Regions from separate parts of the Microbacterium sp. LMI13-1-1.1 genome, predicted to be linked through region 3. Evidence: predicted binding sites of a transcription regulator. Region 3 holds the regulator's gene; each other region holds the start of a gene.
The links. The regulator LexA, encoded in region 3, represses DNA repair genes until DNA is damaged. The targets are predictions, from matches to a motif close to TCGAACANNTGTTCGA.
Positions count from the first base shown of each region.

Region 1 (5,160 bases), 130 kb from region 3:
TGCGGCCGACGATGCCGATGCGGTCACCTTCTTCGATGCCGAGGGTCACGGAGTCGAAGACGACCCTCGTCGGATATTCGAGATGAAGGGCTTCTGCCCCGAGAAGATGTGCCATATCACTCCCCAGGGTAGTCGGGCACGCTGGGTGAGCCGGTCAGCTGAGCGCTGCGGTGACAGCGGAAGCATGGCGCGCCTCCATCTCGGCATCCCAGACGCCCAGGAGCTGGAAGGTCGCGATGCGGAACACGAGGGCGCGGATGATGTGCTGGCGCCCGTCTGCTCTCTCGTCTGCGAGCCTCAGCATGTCCGCCGGTGCGAGACGATGCCAGCACGCGGCATCGGCCAACACGATCGCGTCGGCGAAGCCAACCCGGACGCCAGTAAGGAGCCCAGTCGATGATCACCGGGGGTTGCCCCCGTTCGAACATCACGTTGCCGAGAAGATCGCCGTGGATGATCTGGGCCGGGGCGGTGACGGGGCGGAAGGCGGCAGCGAGTCGCCGGAGTGTGTCGCCGGGCGGCAGGTCTTCTTCTTGCCAGGCGATCCTGTCCGACCGCGCCCAGGGGTCGCGTGCGGCATCGAGGACGTCCGGACGATCGATGTCTGCGACAGCTCCATGAAACGCCGCGGCGGTGGCGAGCACGTCGGACACGCGGGTCTCATCCGTGTGACCGGGCAGCCACTCCCAGGCCTCCCAGCCGGCGATCGTCCACGCTCCGGATGCCGACGGGATCGGGCGCGGCGTGCGGAATGCCGAGGTGTGCGGCAGATGCGCGAGGACGTTCGCCTTCCACAGCGTCTCGCCGTCTCCGGCCGAGGGGCGCAGGACTGTGTCGGCCGCGCGCCAGGTGAGACCGCGGCCTCCGGGGAGGTTCCGGAGGTCCTCGTGATCCGCAGCGGGGATCCCGAAGTCCGCGAGCACCGCGTTCGAGGGTGACATCGCGGTCGTCTGATCCGAGGCTATGACAGCGCGTGCGGTGGCGGTGGCGGTGGGCCGAAGAGTTCGGGGAGGGACGCGGTGAATGCGTCGAAGTGGCTGTACCAGATGGTGTGCGCGGCCCCGGGGATGCTGCGGACATCAGCGCCGTTCGCCGCGAATCTGCGGGCGTCGTCGTCGCTGACCCATGCGCTCGGTTCTGCCCGCAGGACGATCGAGCCGGCTTCGGGAAGCCAGGAGTGATCCGTGTCGCAGGAGATCGACACTGTCGTCGCCGGGTCGAAGAGTGCGGCGGCGCGAGCCTCCACCTCGGCATCCTGCGCGGAGTAGAAGGGGCGGGATCTGAGCAGATCTTCCGGAGACAGGCGCGCTCTGCGGTCGCGTGCATACTGCGCCGTGAGAGCCGCGCGGTCGTGTCCCCCGGTCAGACAGAGCGCCGAGTCGACATACACAGACAGGTCGGGCTGCAGCATCTCGGCGGACGCGGCGAGAACGGTCGCGCCGTAGGAGTGGCCGATGGCTGCGAGTGGGCGCCCGGGGGCGAGGTGCCCGACCGTCTCGACCACCGAGGCCGCGGCACGCGCGACCGTGAGCTGCGGGTCGCGCTCCGACAGGCCGTGACCGGGCAGATCGAGAGCGATCACGCGGTGGCCGTTGGCTGTGAGCGGCGGGATCAGGCGCCACCAGCTCTCGGACGACCCCATCATTCCGTGCAGCAGGAGCACCGTGCCTGGGCCTGTTCCGGTGTCGATCGCGTGGAGGAGCATCCCGTCAGTGTTGCACGCTTCCGTTACTCTTCCGTGATCATATCCAGATCGGAATGTTTCGTATTTATCTTCGAATGTCGGTGGTCTCTGATCTACTTATGACATGACAGCACTGCTCGACGCGACGGACGCACAGATGGCGACACTCGCCGATCTCGTCGACGCGCTGCAGGTCGCGGAGGCGACGCTGAGCAGCATGAGCGCCGCACGCGACGGGCTGCTGGCCATCGCCGGACGACTGGCGGTGGACATCGCCAAGCAGGGCGATCACCCCGACAGAGGCGACCACTCTCTTCGCACCGTGGCTGCCGAGATCGGTGCAGTGCAGCGCGTCAGCGATCGCACGATCGAGCGCCGGATGGCGGCCGCAGAGCTGCTGGTCGACCAGTTTCCGGCCGTGTGGGCGGCGCAGGGGGCTGGGCGGATCAGCTCGGCTCATTCTCGGGTGATCGTCGACGCGGGGTCGGGTATCGAGTCGCCCAGCGATCGTGAGAAGTACTCCGCGGTCATCCTTCCGATCGCCGAGGCGGAGTCGCCCAACCGTCTGCGCACCCTGGCGCGACGAGTGGCCGAGCGGTTCGCTCCGACGACGGTGTCGGAGAGACACCGTCGAGCGAGGTCTCAACGACGCGTCTGGGTGACGGATAGCGAAGACGGGATGGCGGCGCTGCACACGCACGCGCCCGCCGCGCTCGTCCACGGCATGTTCGACCGTCTCTCGCAGATGGCGCACGCACTGCGCAACGAGAACCTTCGCGCGAGGCGACAGGCAGCTCGCGACGGCAGCGAGTTCGAGCCGGACGATCGGACGGTCGATGAGATCCGTGCCGATCTGCTCGCCGATCTCGTGCTCAGCGGGCAGCCGACAGGTCACGACAGCGAAGACGGGCTGCTCGGTGCCATCAACGCCCGGATCGAGATCACTGTTCCGGTGACGACGCTGATGGATGATGACGCGCACGCCGCGCCTGATGCCGATGCGGCACCGCCGGCCGAACTCGATGGGCGGACCCCGATCGATGTCGACACGGCGCGCAAGATGGCAGGCCAGACGAAGGGGTGGGACCGAGTGCTGACGCATCCGATCAGCGGTCGAGTCCTCGCGGTCGACCGGTATCGACCGAGCCGTCACCTGCGCAGGCATCTGCGTGCGCGTGACCAGCGATGCCGCTTCCCCACCTGCGGGATCGTGGCTCGCAAATGCGATCTAGACCACAATCATGCTGCCTCGACGGGTGGCGCGACCTGCGAGACGAACCTCGCGTCCTTCTGTCGCCGACATCATGTTCTGAAACACCACTCCCCCTGGCACGTCGAGCAGAAGCCAGGCGGAGTCGTGGAGTGGACGAGTCCCACCGGCCGAACCTATGTCGACACTCCTCCTGCACCGAACACGGTGACGTTCACCGTGACGGAGGATGCTGTGCCCGCGCCGTTCTGAGGTGTGCGCTCATGCTGGTTCTGACCTGTGGAGAACTGCGACGCGGTCGAGCAAGATTTCACTACGGTGGCGCGGTGACCCCTCCTCGCTCGCGACCCTTGCCGACGCTCCCGACTCGACCGACATCAACAGCTGCCCCCGGGATGAGACGGCGATGACGACGCATCGGAGAAGTGCGGGTGTCGTGATCGTCGGGCTCACGCTGGGCCAGGTGCTCGGGTGCGCTCCGGCGCCTGCCCCTGCTCCCACGCCGACACCCGCCTTCGCCAGTGAGGCGGAGGCATTCGCGGCAGCGGAAGAGGTGTACCGGGCGTACTTCGACGCCCTAAGCGCTCGGGTGCGTGGTGAATCAGAGCCAGACCCACAGGAATTCCTCACGTCGAGCGCGCTCGAAAGTGACATCGACGCTCAGAGGTCACTGCGCGAATGGGGGTTACGGGCTAGCGGAGAAGCAAAGATCTTGTCGTTCCGCGGCACCGAAGCAGGCGGTGACGAGCCGACCACGACGGTTGAAGGGATCGTGTGCATAGACGTATCCCAGTTTCGAGTCGTTGATGCGGGTGGCACCGACGTAACGCCTCCTGACCGAGGCGACGTTGTTGCGCAGCATGTGGAGTTCGCCGGCGACGGCAATCATCTACTTATCGCTCACGAGGATTCCGCAGACGAGGAAGCGTGTTGATCAGTGCAGTGACAGCGTTGATGACGCTCATGCTTATGCTGGCCGCACCAAGTGCCCCTGCCGAGCTTGCTTCGGCCTGTACCACGTCGTCGCAGATGATGGGCCTCTGCGGCTCAACCGATGGCTCGTCTCTCACGATCTCGGGCACGCAACAGCAGCCGAGCACAGATCCTGGCACGAACTCGCGCAAGAGCAACGGCAGACCAGGCAGCCCAGGCGGTCCATCCGGCCCCGGCACGCCGTCGGGGCCGAGCCAGGAGGCGATCGATCTCGCGGCGTGCATGGACGACTCGGGCACCACGCGATGCGCACCCCGTCCGAACAGGCCCGCAGCCCCGGCGACCACCCCGCCGGCGACGGGCACTCCGACGATCACCATCTCCGACCTCGCGCGGTTCGCCCCGGCATCCGTCCTCGCCACCGCCGAACCCGGAAACGTCGGGATCGCTGGGATGCCGACCAACTTCACCGGTGCTGCGACACCGCAGATCCAAGGCGGCGAGCTGTTCGGCGTGCCACTGCGCGTGCGATTCGTCCCGGCCGGATACGACTACACCTACGGCGACGGCAGCTCCGCGACGCTGACAACGCCGGGGCAGACGTGGGAGGCGCTCGGCCAGGCGCAGTTCACACCGACCCCGACCAGCCACGTCTACCGCGAACCCGGCGTGTACCCGGCCCGGGTGGACATCCGATACACCGCGCAGGTGGACCTCGGCGGCGGATGGATCGACGTTCCCGGGCAGCTCACCACCAGTGGCGCCACGCAGGAGATCCGCATCCTCGAAGCCCGCACCGCGCTCGTCGCCCACACCTGCGACGAGAACCCGGCCGGCGTCGGCTGCTGAAGGACGCACCACAGCAGCACGCCAATAAGGAAGACCCCCTAACCCCGAAGGTCCGAGCGGCCCTGTTCTGCCAGATGGCTGATCGCTTTCTCGTGCGACTCGACGATCTCGAGGAGGTTCGGCCTTCCGAGAGCGAGTTCGCCTACGGCGCTCTGCTCCTCGAGAGGCAGCCGCCGACCGATCCCCTCCGCCTAAACTAGACAGGTGCCATGGAGTCGCCGGGTGTTCTCGCTCTCACTAGCCGACCGCAAGGCAAAGCTGGTGCAGTCGAGAAGGCGACCCGGTCGCTTCGAGCTCAGCGTGGATGGAATTGCGCAGTCCGTCGTCTCGATCACCGAACCCACCTCCCTCGAGTACAGCTACACCCAACACATCGCCCGCGCAATGGATGCCGCCGCCGAGCCGAAAGCGCCGCTGTTCACCGTGCATCTGGGGGCCGGAGCACTCACGCTGGCACGCTACGTCCAGGCGACGCGCGCCGGAT
Region 1 covers NZ_JBFPNL010000006.1:426,713-431,872, reverse strand. Annotated here, with positions in the region: gene MRBLMI13_RS15515 (ABC-F family ATP-binding cassette domain-containing protein) at 1-115, opposite strand, end outside; gene MRBLMI13_RS15510 (hypothetical protein) at 155-304, opposite strand; gene MRBLMI13_RS15505 (alpha/beta fold hydrolase) at 962-1,705, opposite strand; gene MRBLMI13_RS15500 (HNH endonuclease signature motif containing protein) at 1,809-3,146, shown strand; gene MRBLMI13_RS15495 (hypothetical protein) at 3,301-3,828, shown strand; gene MRBLMI13_RS15490 (hypothetical protein) at 4,110-4,676, shown strand; gene MRBLMI13_RS15485 (hypothetical protein) at 4,881-5,160, shown strand, end outside.
Region 1: MRBLMI13_RS15500 (HNH endonuclease signature motif containing protein) is a predicted target of LexA. The motif match lies at 1,764-1,779, and genes of this name have one in related genera.

Region 2 (5,160 bases), on a different contig from region 3:
CTGGCATTCTTGGGGTCGACGCGGGAGGCCGTCGCGGGATCAAGCTTTCGCAGCCGGTCGAGCATGCCACCGACACCCTCGCTTTCGAGCTCGCGTTCGAGCCGCTCCCGGATCACCGGATCACGCGGCGGGAAGGCGAAGTCGAACACGACGCTGGACACGTACAGACCCGATCCGCCCACGAGGATGGCGTCGGCCCCGCGTCGCTGGATGTCGGTGATCACGGACCGCGCCAGCGGCTGGTACCAGGCGACGGCGGCTTCCTCCTGCACCTCCCGCACGTCGAACAGATGGTGGGGAATCCCCCGGCGATCGTGCGGGGCGAGTTTCGCCGTGCCGATGTCCATTCCGCGGTAGAGCTGCATGGCGTCGGCATTCACGATCTCGGCGGCGTTGTCTCGGCTGCGCAGCACCTCAGCGAGATCGAGGGCGAGATCGCTCTTGCCCGTTCCTGTCGCGCCCACGATCGCCCAGAGCCGCGGAACCCTGTCCGCGTCGCTCGACGCCGGATCGGTCATTCTTCGAGCAGTGTTCACCTGCCGACGCGGAGCGTCGGCAGACCGAGGGATACGGCACGGGTGCCATCGCCGGACGTCGGTGCCGGCACAGCACAGGACTCCGCCTGTCCTCGGTCCCAGGCGTCCCCGCCACGCGTGCGACGGATCCGCAATGGGAGGCCTGTCGGGTCGTCTGCGAGCAGGTGGAAGGGCGCCGCATGGGTGATCGTCACCGAGACGACATCACCGGGCCGTGGGACAGCGGAACCGGGAGTGACCTCGAAGTGGACGAGTCGGTTGTCCTCGGCGCGTCCGGTCAGACGGTGGGTCTCGGCATCCTTCTTGCCTTCGCCCGTCGACACGAGGACATCGACCTGGCGTCCGACCTGCCTCTGGTTCTCCTCGAGGGAGATACGCTCCTGAAGCGCCATGAGCCGGTTGTAGCGCTCCTGCACCACAGCCTTGGGAATCTGGTCCTCCATGGTCGCGGCGGGTGTGCCCTCACGGATCGAGTACTGGAACGTGAACGCACTCGAGAACCGGGCCTGTTCGACCACCCGCATCGTGTCTTCGAAGTCCTCCTCCGTCTCACCGGGGAATCCGACGATGATGTCGGTAGTGATCGCGGCGTGCGGAATACGATCACGGACTCGATCGAGGATCCCGAGGAACTTCTCGCTGCGGTACGACCGGCGCATGGCCTTCAGGACGCGGTCGCTGCCGGACTGGAGCGGCATGTGAAGCTGCGGCATCACGTTGGGAGTCTCTGCCATCGCGTCGATCACATCGTCGGTGAAGGCGGCGGGGTGAGGACTCGTGAAGCGGATCCGCTCGAGCCCGTCGATCTCGCCTGCGGCGCGGAGCAGCTTGCCGAAAGCCTGTCGATCCCCGAACTCCACGCCGTAGGAGTTGACGTTCTGTCCGAGCAGAGTGACTTCGATGGCGCCGTCTTCGACGAGCAGGCGGATCTCATTGAGGATGTCGCCTGGGCGGCGGTCCTTCTCCTTGCCCCGAAGACTCGGAACGATGCAGAAGGTGCACGTGTTGTTGCACCCGACCGAGATCGACACCCAACCGCTGTGCGCAGAATCGCGCTTCGTCGGAAGCGTCGAGGGGAACACCTCGAGCGACTCCAGGATCTCGAGCTCGGCGTCACCGTTGTGGCGCGCGCGCTCGAGAAGGCCGGGAAGCGAACCCATGTTGTGCGTGCCGAAGACGACGTCGACCCACGGCGCTTTCTCGAGCACGGCCTGCTTGTCCATCTGCGCCAGGCAGCCGCCCACGGCGATCTGCATCCCGTCCTTGCGTCGCTTCACCGAGGCGAGCTGGCCCAGGGTGCCGTAGAGCTTGCCTGCGGCATTGTCGCGCACCGCGCACGTGTTGATGATCACCACGTCGGCCTCGGCACCGTCAGTCGCGCGGACATATCCTGCGCTCTCGAGAGAGCCAGAAAGTCGCTCGGAATCGTGGACGTTCATCTGGCAGCCGAAGGTGCGGACCTCGTAGGAACGCTGGCGTCCATCAAGATCGATTGCTGCGGACGATGACGCGATGATCGTCGGCTCACTGCGAGGGATATTCATGATCCCCCCATTCTACGAGCGGTTGCGCGCCACCGCCGCTGAGGCGAGGGGCTCGAGCCCCTCGCCTCAGTCAGTCCGAGTCGACGAATCGAACCCCGGATGAAGACGAGCCGAAAGAGGCCTCAGCAAGGGCAGACTTGGCGGCTGTCATCGCGACCGAGCCGTTGTAGCCACGGCGGGACAGCTGACCGACCAGACGTCGCAGCGCTGTGTCGCCGTCGAGACGAGACATGGCTCGTGCTTTCGAGCGTGCGTACTCGAGTGCGCGCTCGGCGTCATCGTCGGGAATGTCGTCAAGGGCCGCATCGATCACATCGCGAGGGATGCCCCGCTGCGAGAGCGCCCTCGACAGCGCAACTCGCCCCTGCCCCTTGCGCTCGATCCCGGATGTCACCAGCTGGCCGGCGAGGAGTGTGTCGTCTAGGTACCCTCGTCGACAGAAATCATCGATCACATCATCGATCGCACCCGCATCGAGCCGCACGGCGTTCTTTTCATAGCCCCTCAGCACCATCCGCGCTTCCGACAGAGAGAGCGAACGAGTCCGCAGCTTGCGGACGAGTAGCTCTTCTGCGTCGGCACGCAATTGAGAGGGGTCGACGCCCGGGACATCGTCGGATCCCAGATCCTGCAACTGCAACGCGCGCAGACGCGGTGCGGACCGAGCCGCTGCGCCGCGAGCAGGATGACGCTCACTGGGCCCACGAGAGTCGATGGGCGCGACGGGATTCGAATCTCGGCTCGAGATGCCCCCTGTCGACTGCCACACCCCGGCGTCTGGCGCCGAACGAGCTATCGCGCTTTCGACCTCCGGACCTTCCCGGTCGACCGACTTCGCGCGTGTGTCGTCACGACCGAAAAGGGGGATGATGGGGGCGAGCTGCTCAGGCCCGCCCCCGCCATCACTCATGGTTCACTCCGGGTGTTCCCCAACCGCGAACCATCACGCTCATGCCGGACGACGCTCGGCGAGCTCGTCAGCAGGCGCCTCGGTGGCTCCTCCGATGCCGAGCTTCTGCTTGATCTGCGTCTCGATTGCAAGCGCGACATCCGGGTTCTTGAGGAGGAACGTCCGCGCGTTCTCCTTGCCCTGGCCCAGCTGGTCGCCGTCGTAGGTGTACCACGATCCGGACTTCTTCACGATGGCGTGCTCGACACCGAAGTCGATCAGGCTGCCCTCGCGCGAGATGCCGACGCCATACAGGATGTCGAACTCCGCCTGCTTGAACGGCGGTGCCATCTTGTTCTTCACCACCTTGACCCTGGTGCGGTTTCCGACTGCATCGGTGCCGTCCTTCAGCGTCTCGATGCGGCGGATGTCCATGCGGACCGACGCGTAGAACTTCAGCGCCTTTCCACCCGCGGTGGTCTCGGGCGATCCGAAGAAGACGCCGATCTTCTCGCGCAGCTGGTTGATGAAGATCATCGTGGTGTTCGTCTGGTTGAGTCCACCCGTGAGCTTTCGCAGTGCCTGCGACATCAGTCGAGCCTGCAGACCCACGTGGGAGTCACCCATCTCGCCCTCGATCTCAGCCCGAGGCACGAGAGCCGCGACGGAGTCGATGACGATCAGATCGATGGCGCCGGAGCGGACGAGCATGTCCGCGATCTCGAGCGCCTGCTCACCCGTATCGGGCTGCGAGACGAGAAGAGCGTCGATGTCGACACCGAGCTTCGCGGCGTAGTCGGGGTCGAGCGCATGCTCGGCATCGATGAAGGCGGCGATCCCGCCGGCACGCTGGGCGTTTGCAATCGCGTGCAGCGTGAGCGTCGTCTTACCCGAGGACTCGGGGCCGTAGATCTCGACGATTCGTCCACGCGGGAGCCCTCCGACGCCGAGGGCGACATCGAGAGCGATCGAACCGGTCGGGATGACGGCGACGGGTGCGCGCTCGTCGCTGCCCAGTCGCATGACCGAGCCCTTTCCGAACTGACGGTCGATCTGGGCGAGTGCTGTCTCGAGGGACTTCTCGCGGTCAGCGGGTGATGGCATGACGTGCTCCTTATGCTCGCGTGGTGCCGCCTGTAGGCTGTCGCGGTCCTCCCGGCTGGGCGGAACTCTCCGACAAGGCGTATGGCTCTTCGGCTTGCTGTTCACCGTACGAGGGGCCTCGGACATTGCGTCGTCAGCTCCGCGAAACAGGGAGAACACCGTCTCCGAACCACTTGTGCAGAAGACTACGCCCGTTTCGAACACATATTCGACGACACGCCGTCACGGCATGTCGTTAGTCGAACGCTCGTCGTATGCGTCGGAGGGTCATCGCTTGCGCGGCTCGAGGCGCCCGGCGCCGTGCCGCCGCTCCTGAGGCACATCGGTCTCGGCGCACAGCGCCAGCCAGATGTCACGCGGGGGAACGCCCGCGTCCAGAGCCTGGTCCGCAGTGCGTCCGGCGAGCTGGGTCAGAATGAGGTCACTGACGAGCGACGACCCTCGACCGCCGAATTCCGCGTCGACTGCGCGGAGGAACTCACTGCGACGCATCAGAGAACGAAGAGAATCCGACGCTCAGTGAAGCGAAAGCTCTGGCTCGACGGAAGCCACGAGGTCATCGGGAACGACATCGGGGAAGACCTGGATGCCCTCGAGAACGGAGATGCGGTCGCCGACCTCTCGCATGATGATCGAGATGGGAACATCCAGAGCATCGGCCACCGAGGCGAGAATCTCGCTCGACGCCTCTTTCTGGCCCCGCTCGACCTCACTGAGATAGCCCAGGGCCACGGATGCCTTGCTTGCAACCTGCCGGAGCGTACGCCCCTTCTGCAGGCGGAAGTCCCTCAGCACATCGCCGATTTCCTGTCGTACAAGAATCATCGGAACCTCCTCCCAGATCGCCTTCTCGAGGTCTCCCTCGAGGAGACCGCCAGTCTAGTCCTACCGACCTTCACAAAATCTACCTTCGCACGCTGTGCTTTCGGTGTGAGCACATAGGACATAACGGAACCCGCGCATCAGCTATTCCCGCAGGATCCGCGCGAGCATGGCCACGGCCGCATCGACCGTCTGAGCGCGGACCTGGGCGCGATCGCCGTCGAACCTGAATGCCTCGCTCACGGACGTGTACGGGGTCACCACG
Region 2 covers NZ_JBFPNL010000001.1:482,020-487,179, reverse strand. Annotated here, with positions in the region: gene miaA (tRNA (adenosine(37)-N6)-dimethylallyltransferase MiaA) at 1-518, opposite strand, end outside; gene miaB (tRNA (N6-isopentenyl adenosine(37)-C2)-methylthiotransferase MiaB) at 533-2,080, opposite strand; gene MRBLMI13_RS02275 (regulatory protein RecX) at 2,151-2,594, opposite strand; gene recA (recombinase RecA) at 3,030-4,073, opposite strand; gene MRBLMI13_RS02265 (DUF3046 domain-containing protein) at 4,341-4,565, opposite strand; gene MRBLMI13_RS02260 (helix-turn-helix domain-containing protein) at 4,590-4,898, opposite strand; gene MRBLMI13_RS02255 (CinA family protein) at 5,040-5,160, opposite strand, start outside.
Region 2: recA (recombinase RecA) is a predicted target of LexA. The motif match lies at 4,270-4,285, and genes of this name have one in related genera.

Region 3 (5,160 bases):
GGCGTCGGCGAGGCCGCGCGCTGCGGCGATCACATCGTCGACGTCGACCACGCCCCATCCGCCGTCGAGTCGTTCTCGGTAGGCGCGCCCGTATCCCGTCGATCCGCCGTAGTTGACGTCGAGCACGCCGATGCCGCGGCTGGTCCAGAACGCGATGGCCGCGGACGAGGCGCCCGTCACATGGGCGGTCGGGCCGCCGTGCACGAGCACGAGGTAGGGCGGGAGCTCGTCGTCCGCGGCTGAAGCCGACGGATTCACGGGCTCGTAGACGAAAGCATGGACAGGGCCGTGAGCGCCATCGACCAGGATCTCTGATGCTGCGGGCATCCACGTCGGGTCGGCCGGCGTCGCTCCCGCGACCACCTCTATGTCGCCGGAGTCGACGTCGACGCACCAGACACCTGGCGCGGTCGTCGAGCTGTTGCCGGAGAGGAGCACTCGGGTGCCTGCGACATCATCGATGCTGACATGGCCGTCGGCGGGAACGGGGATGCGGTGGGCACCGCCGTCCCGCTCGATGACGTCCACCTCGTCGCGTCCGTTCGTGCGCACCGCCACGATGCGACCGTCGGCGAGCGGTCGATACCAGCGATTGCCGAGCACCCAGAGTCCGTACCCCGTGTCGGCGTCCGTGTCGGCGATCCGCTCTGCGGGACCGACCGCTTCGCGGCCGTCGACGTGCTGTCGGTGCAGCGCCCAGCGACCGGAAGGGTCATCCGAGTACAGGATCTCGCCGTCGTCCGTCCACTCCGGCTGGAGGGCGGCTCGCGTGGGCAGCTCCGTCCGGCCGGTGCCGTCGGAGAGCACCAGCGACGCGTGCTGCCACGGCATCCGTTCGCCCGACCATTCGACCCACGCGGCGCGAGTCCCGTCTGGAGACAGTGCAGGATGCGCGTAGAACGACTCTCCCTCCACGAGCACCTTCAGCAGCGTCGGATCGTCGGAGGCGGACCCGTCTGTCGGGATCTCGACGATGCCGCGCTGGTGCGGGTCGACCGAGAGGTCCTCCCGCACCGCGAACAGTCGCCCGTTCTGCAGGCGCAGGCCGCCATGTGCCGGCCCCGCGGGAGTCAGGGGCATCGGGGCGCCACCGCGGGGCATCCGATGCACACGCTGATCCTTGGCCTCGACGAAGAACAGTGTCCCGTCGGCATCCGCCGTCCACGCCCCTCCGCCGTACTCGTGCACGCGCGACCGTGCACTCCAGGGCGCGGGGAGGATCTCGGCGCCGCTCGAACTTCGTACGGTCAGGCGACCGCCCTCGGCAGGCACCGACTCGCCCCACCAGATGTCATCGCCGACGAAGGCGGCGCCGTCGATCCTCGGAGACGACGCGGCGATCCGGTCGGGAGTGAACGGAGAGGGCCAGGTACCGAACGGCGACGACATGGTTCGAGCCTATGGTGCACCGGCTCACGGCGTCACACAGGGTGGGTTTCGGGCCAGGCGACGAGGTCTCCGAGAATGCACGATCCCGGAGGCTCGTGTGCGGAGAGGGTCAGACGGAGCGGAGCACCGCGACGATCTTGCCGAGCACGACGGCCTCGTCGCCGAGGATCGGCTCGAAAGCGGAGTTCCGAGGCAGCAGCCACGTGTGGCCGTCTCGTCGCCGGAGTACCTTGACGGTGGCCTCGCCGTCGAGCATGGCGGCCACGATCTCACCGTTCTCTGCGCTGTTCTGCGAACGGACGACGACCCAGTCGCCATCGCAGATCGCGGCGTCGATCATCGACTCGCCCGACACCTTGAGCATGAACAGGTCGCCCTTGCCGACGAGCTGACGGGGGAGCGGGAAGATCTCCTCGACCTGCTGGTCGGCGGTGATCGGAACGCCGGCGGCGATGCGCCCGACGAGGGGAACCAGTGCGGCGTCTCCGACGGGCGTCGCCACATCGGCAGGGTTCTCACCGCTCGTGCCGGGGAGGTCGATGAGCACCTCCATCGCGCGGGTCTTTCCCGGATCGCGGCGCAGATATCCGCTGAGCTCGAGCTGACCCAGCTGATGAGTCACGCTGGACAGTGACTTGAGTCCGACGGCGTCGCCGATCTCGCGCATGCTCGGCGGGTAGCCGTAGTGACTGATCGACGTCTGGATGACCTCGAGGATCGCCATCTGCTTCGGGCTCAGGCTCTTCCGGCGACGAGTGCGCGGGGCGTCGGCCTCGGGGGCGGAGTTGTCGCTCATGGTGCTCCTCAGGTGTGCGATCCGGCGTCTCAGTTCGAATGTCGGAGGCCCGTGATGGGGTGTTCCTATCGAAACCGTATCCGAGAAACGTGACGATGTGGAAGATCTGTTCGAGCGTGTCGGCCGATTCTCGCACTTCTGTTTCGAAGAACGCTTGACAGATGTTCGAATTCGAAGATAACTTCGGTACGTAGCTTCGCATCCCCGGCTCCCGGCCGAGGCGCGGATGCGAACGCTACGCCAACTTCACCGCCCACGCGGTAGATGCAGAGGAGCACGACATGAGCACCATCACCTTCAGCAGTGCAGCAGTCCTTCCGGCTCGTCCGGCGACGCGGCTCCGGCTGACGGCGCGTGGTCGACGCGTCGTGCTCGCCGTCGCCGCGGTGCCCCTCGCCGTCGGAATCGCCTTCGCGGCGATCAGCGGCGGCAGCGCGATGGCCTCGGGCGAGCAGACGGCGACGGCGACGTTCGCGACCGTGACCGTGATGCCGGGCGACACCCTCTGGTCGATCGCAGAGGGCATCGCGCCCGAGGCCGATCCGCGCGACGTGATCGGCGACATCACACGGCTGAACCTGCTGCGCGGCGGGGAGCTGCAGATCGGTCAGGAGCTGGCGATTCCGGCGCAGTACTCGGAGTGAGCCCGATTTCGCCCGATTCGTGGAACGAGGCGGGGGAGTTCCCCTTCATACTCGGTCTCCACGGGCATTCATGGGGCGAACGCGGCCTACCATGGGAAGGGTGACTGCATCACTCGACGACCTGCCACTTCGCGACGACCTCCGGGGGCTCACGCCGTACGGAGCGCCTCAAGCGCCTCTCCCGATCGCACTGAACGTCAACGAGAACACGCATCCGGTTCCGGACGCCGTGGCCAGCGATATCCTCGATGACATCGCGGTCGCGCTCCGAGACGTCAACCGCTACCCGGATCGTGAGTTCACCACGCTGCGCGAGGGGTTCGCCGAGTACCTCGGCCACGGTCTCGAGGCGGATCAGATCTGGGCGGGCAACGGGTCGAATGAGGTCCTTCAGCACATCCTGCAGGCATTCGGGGGGCCGGGTCGTACGGCGTTCAGCTTCAGCCCGACCTACTCGATGTACCCGCTGATCTCGAAGGGGACCGGGGCGCGGTGGGTCGCCGGCGCCAGGCAGCCCGACTATACGATCACGCCCGATGAGGCGGCGGCCCAGGTCAGGGAGGTCGACCCCGATGTCATCCTCCTGTGCTCCCCGAACAACCCGACGGGCACACCGCTCGGTCTTGACGTGGTCGAAGCGGTCTACGAGGCATCGACGGGGATCGTGGTCGTCGACGAGGCCTACCAGGAGTTCGCGCCGCGCGAGGCGGCCTCCGCCCTGACACTGCTCGACGGGCGCCCTCGGCTCGCCGTGTCTCGCACCATGAGCAAGGCCTTCGCGTTCGCGGGTGCTCGCGTGGGCTACCTCGCCGCCGATCCCGCCTTCATCGACGCCCTGAGGCTCGTGCGTCTGCCGTACCACCTCAGCGCTCTCACTCAGGCGGCGGCGGTGGCCGCACTGCGCAACTCCGACGTGATGCTGGGCATGGTCGAGGAGATCGTCGAGCAGCGGGATCGCATCTCGGCGACGCTCGAGGCCCTCGGCTACACGCCGCACGAGTCGTGGTCGAACTTCGTCCTCTTCGGGGGCGTGGCAGAGCCTCAGAAGGTCTGGCAGCAGCTGTACGACCGGGGAGTGCTGATCCGCGACGTCGGGATCCCCGGACACCTCCGCGTCACCGCCGGCACCGAGGCGGAGACCACCGCGTTCCTCGATGCCCTCGCCTCGATAGGATCGGCTTCATGAGCACCCCCGCCCAGACCTCCCGCACCGCCACGCGTGTGCGCAGCACGTCGGAGTCCACCGTCGAGCTCGAGCTGAACCTCGACGGCACCGGTGCGAGCCGCATCGACACGTCGGTGCCGTTCTTCGACCACATGCTGACGGCGTTCGCGAAGCACTCTCTCACCGACCTCACCGTGCGCGCATCCGGAGACACGCAGATCGACGCCCACCACACCGTCGAAGACATCTCCATCGTGCTCGGTCAGGCGATCCGCGAGGCGCTGGGCGACAAGTCCGGGATCTCGCGCTACGGCGACGCGCTGGTCCCGCTCGACGAGGCGCTCGCCCAGGCCGTCGTCGACATCTCGGGGCGCCCGTACCTCGTTCACACGGGAGAGCCCGCCGGTTTCGAGCACCACCTCATCGGGGGCCACTTCACCGGGTCGCTGGTGCGCCACTCCTTCGAGGCGATCACGTTCAACGCCGGGCTGACGGTGCACGTGCGCGTCCTCGGTGGCCGTGACCCCCACCACATCGCTGAGGCCGAGTTCAAGGCGTTCGCTCGAGCATTCCGCCAGGCCAAAGCGCTCGACCCCCTGGTCGACGGCATCCCGTCGACGAAGGGTGCGCTGTGAGCTCGGCACCCAGGGTCGCCGTCTTCGACTACGAATCGGGCAACGTCCACTCGGCGGTGAAGGCTCTCGTCGCGGCGGGTGCGGACGCCGTGCTGACGCGCGATCGCAAAGAGGCGCTCGGGGCCGACGGTCTCGTGGTGCCCGGCGTCGGCGCGTTCCAAGCCGTCCGAGACGCGCTCTACGCGCACGGCGGCGACGAGATCATCGACCGTCGCCTCGCAGGCGGACGCCCCGTCCTCGGCATCTGCGTCGGGATGCAGGTTCTCTTCGCACACGGCGTCGAACGCGGGCATGATGCCGAGGGCCTCGGCGAGTGGCCCGGAGCGGTCACCGAACTCAACGCGCCCGTGCTTCCGCACATGGGGTGGAACACCGTCGAGCCGGGCGCCGACTCCGTGCTGTTCAAAGGCATCGAGAACGAGCGCTTCTACTTCGTGCACTCGTACGCCGCGCAGTCGTGGGAGCTCGATGTCATCCCGCCGTTCCCACAGCCCGTGCTCACCTGGTCGACCTACGGAGACCCGTTCCTCG
Region 3 covers NZ_JBFPNL010000006.1:557,936-563,095, forward strand. Annotated here, with positions in the region: gene MRBLMI13_RS16105 (S9 family peptidase) at 1-1,389, opposite strand, end outside; gene lexA (transcriptional repressor LexA) at 1,499-2,185, opposite strand; gene MRBLMI13_RS16115 (LysM peptidoglycan-binding domain-containing protein) at 2,467-2,829, shown strand; gene MRBLMI13_RS16120 (histidinol-phosphate transaminase) at 2,921-4,015, shown strand; gene hisB (imidazoleglycerol-phosphate dehydratase HisB) at 4,012-4,629, shown strand; gene hisH (imidazole glycerol phosphate synthase subunit HisH) at 4,626-5,160, shown strand, end outside.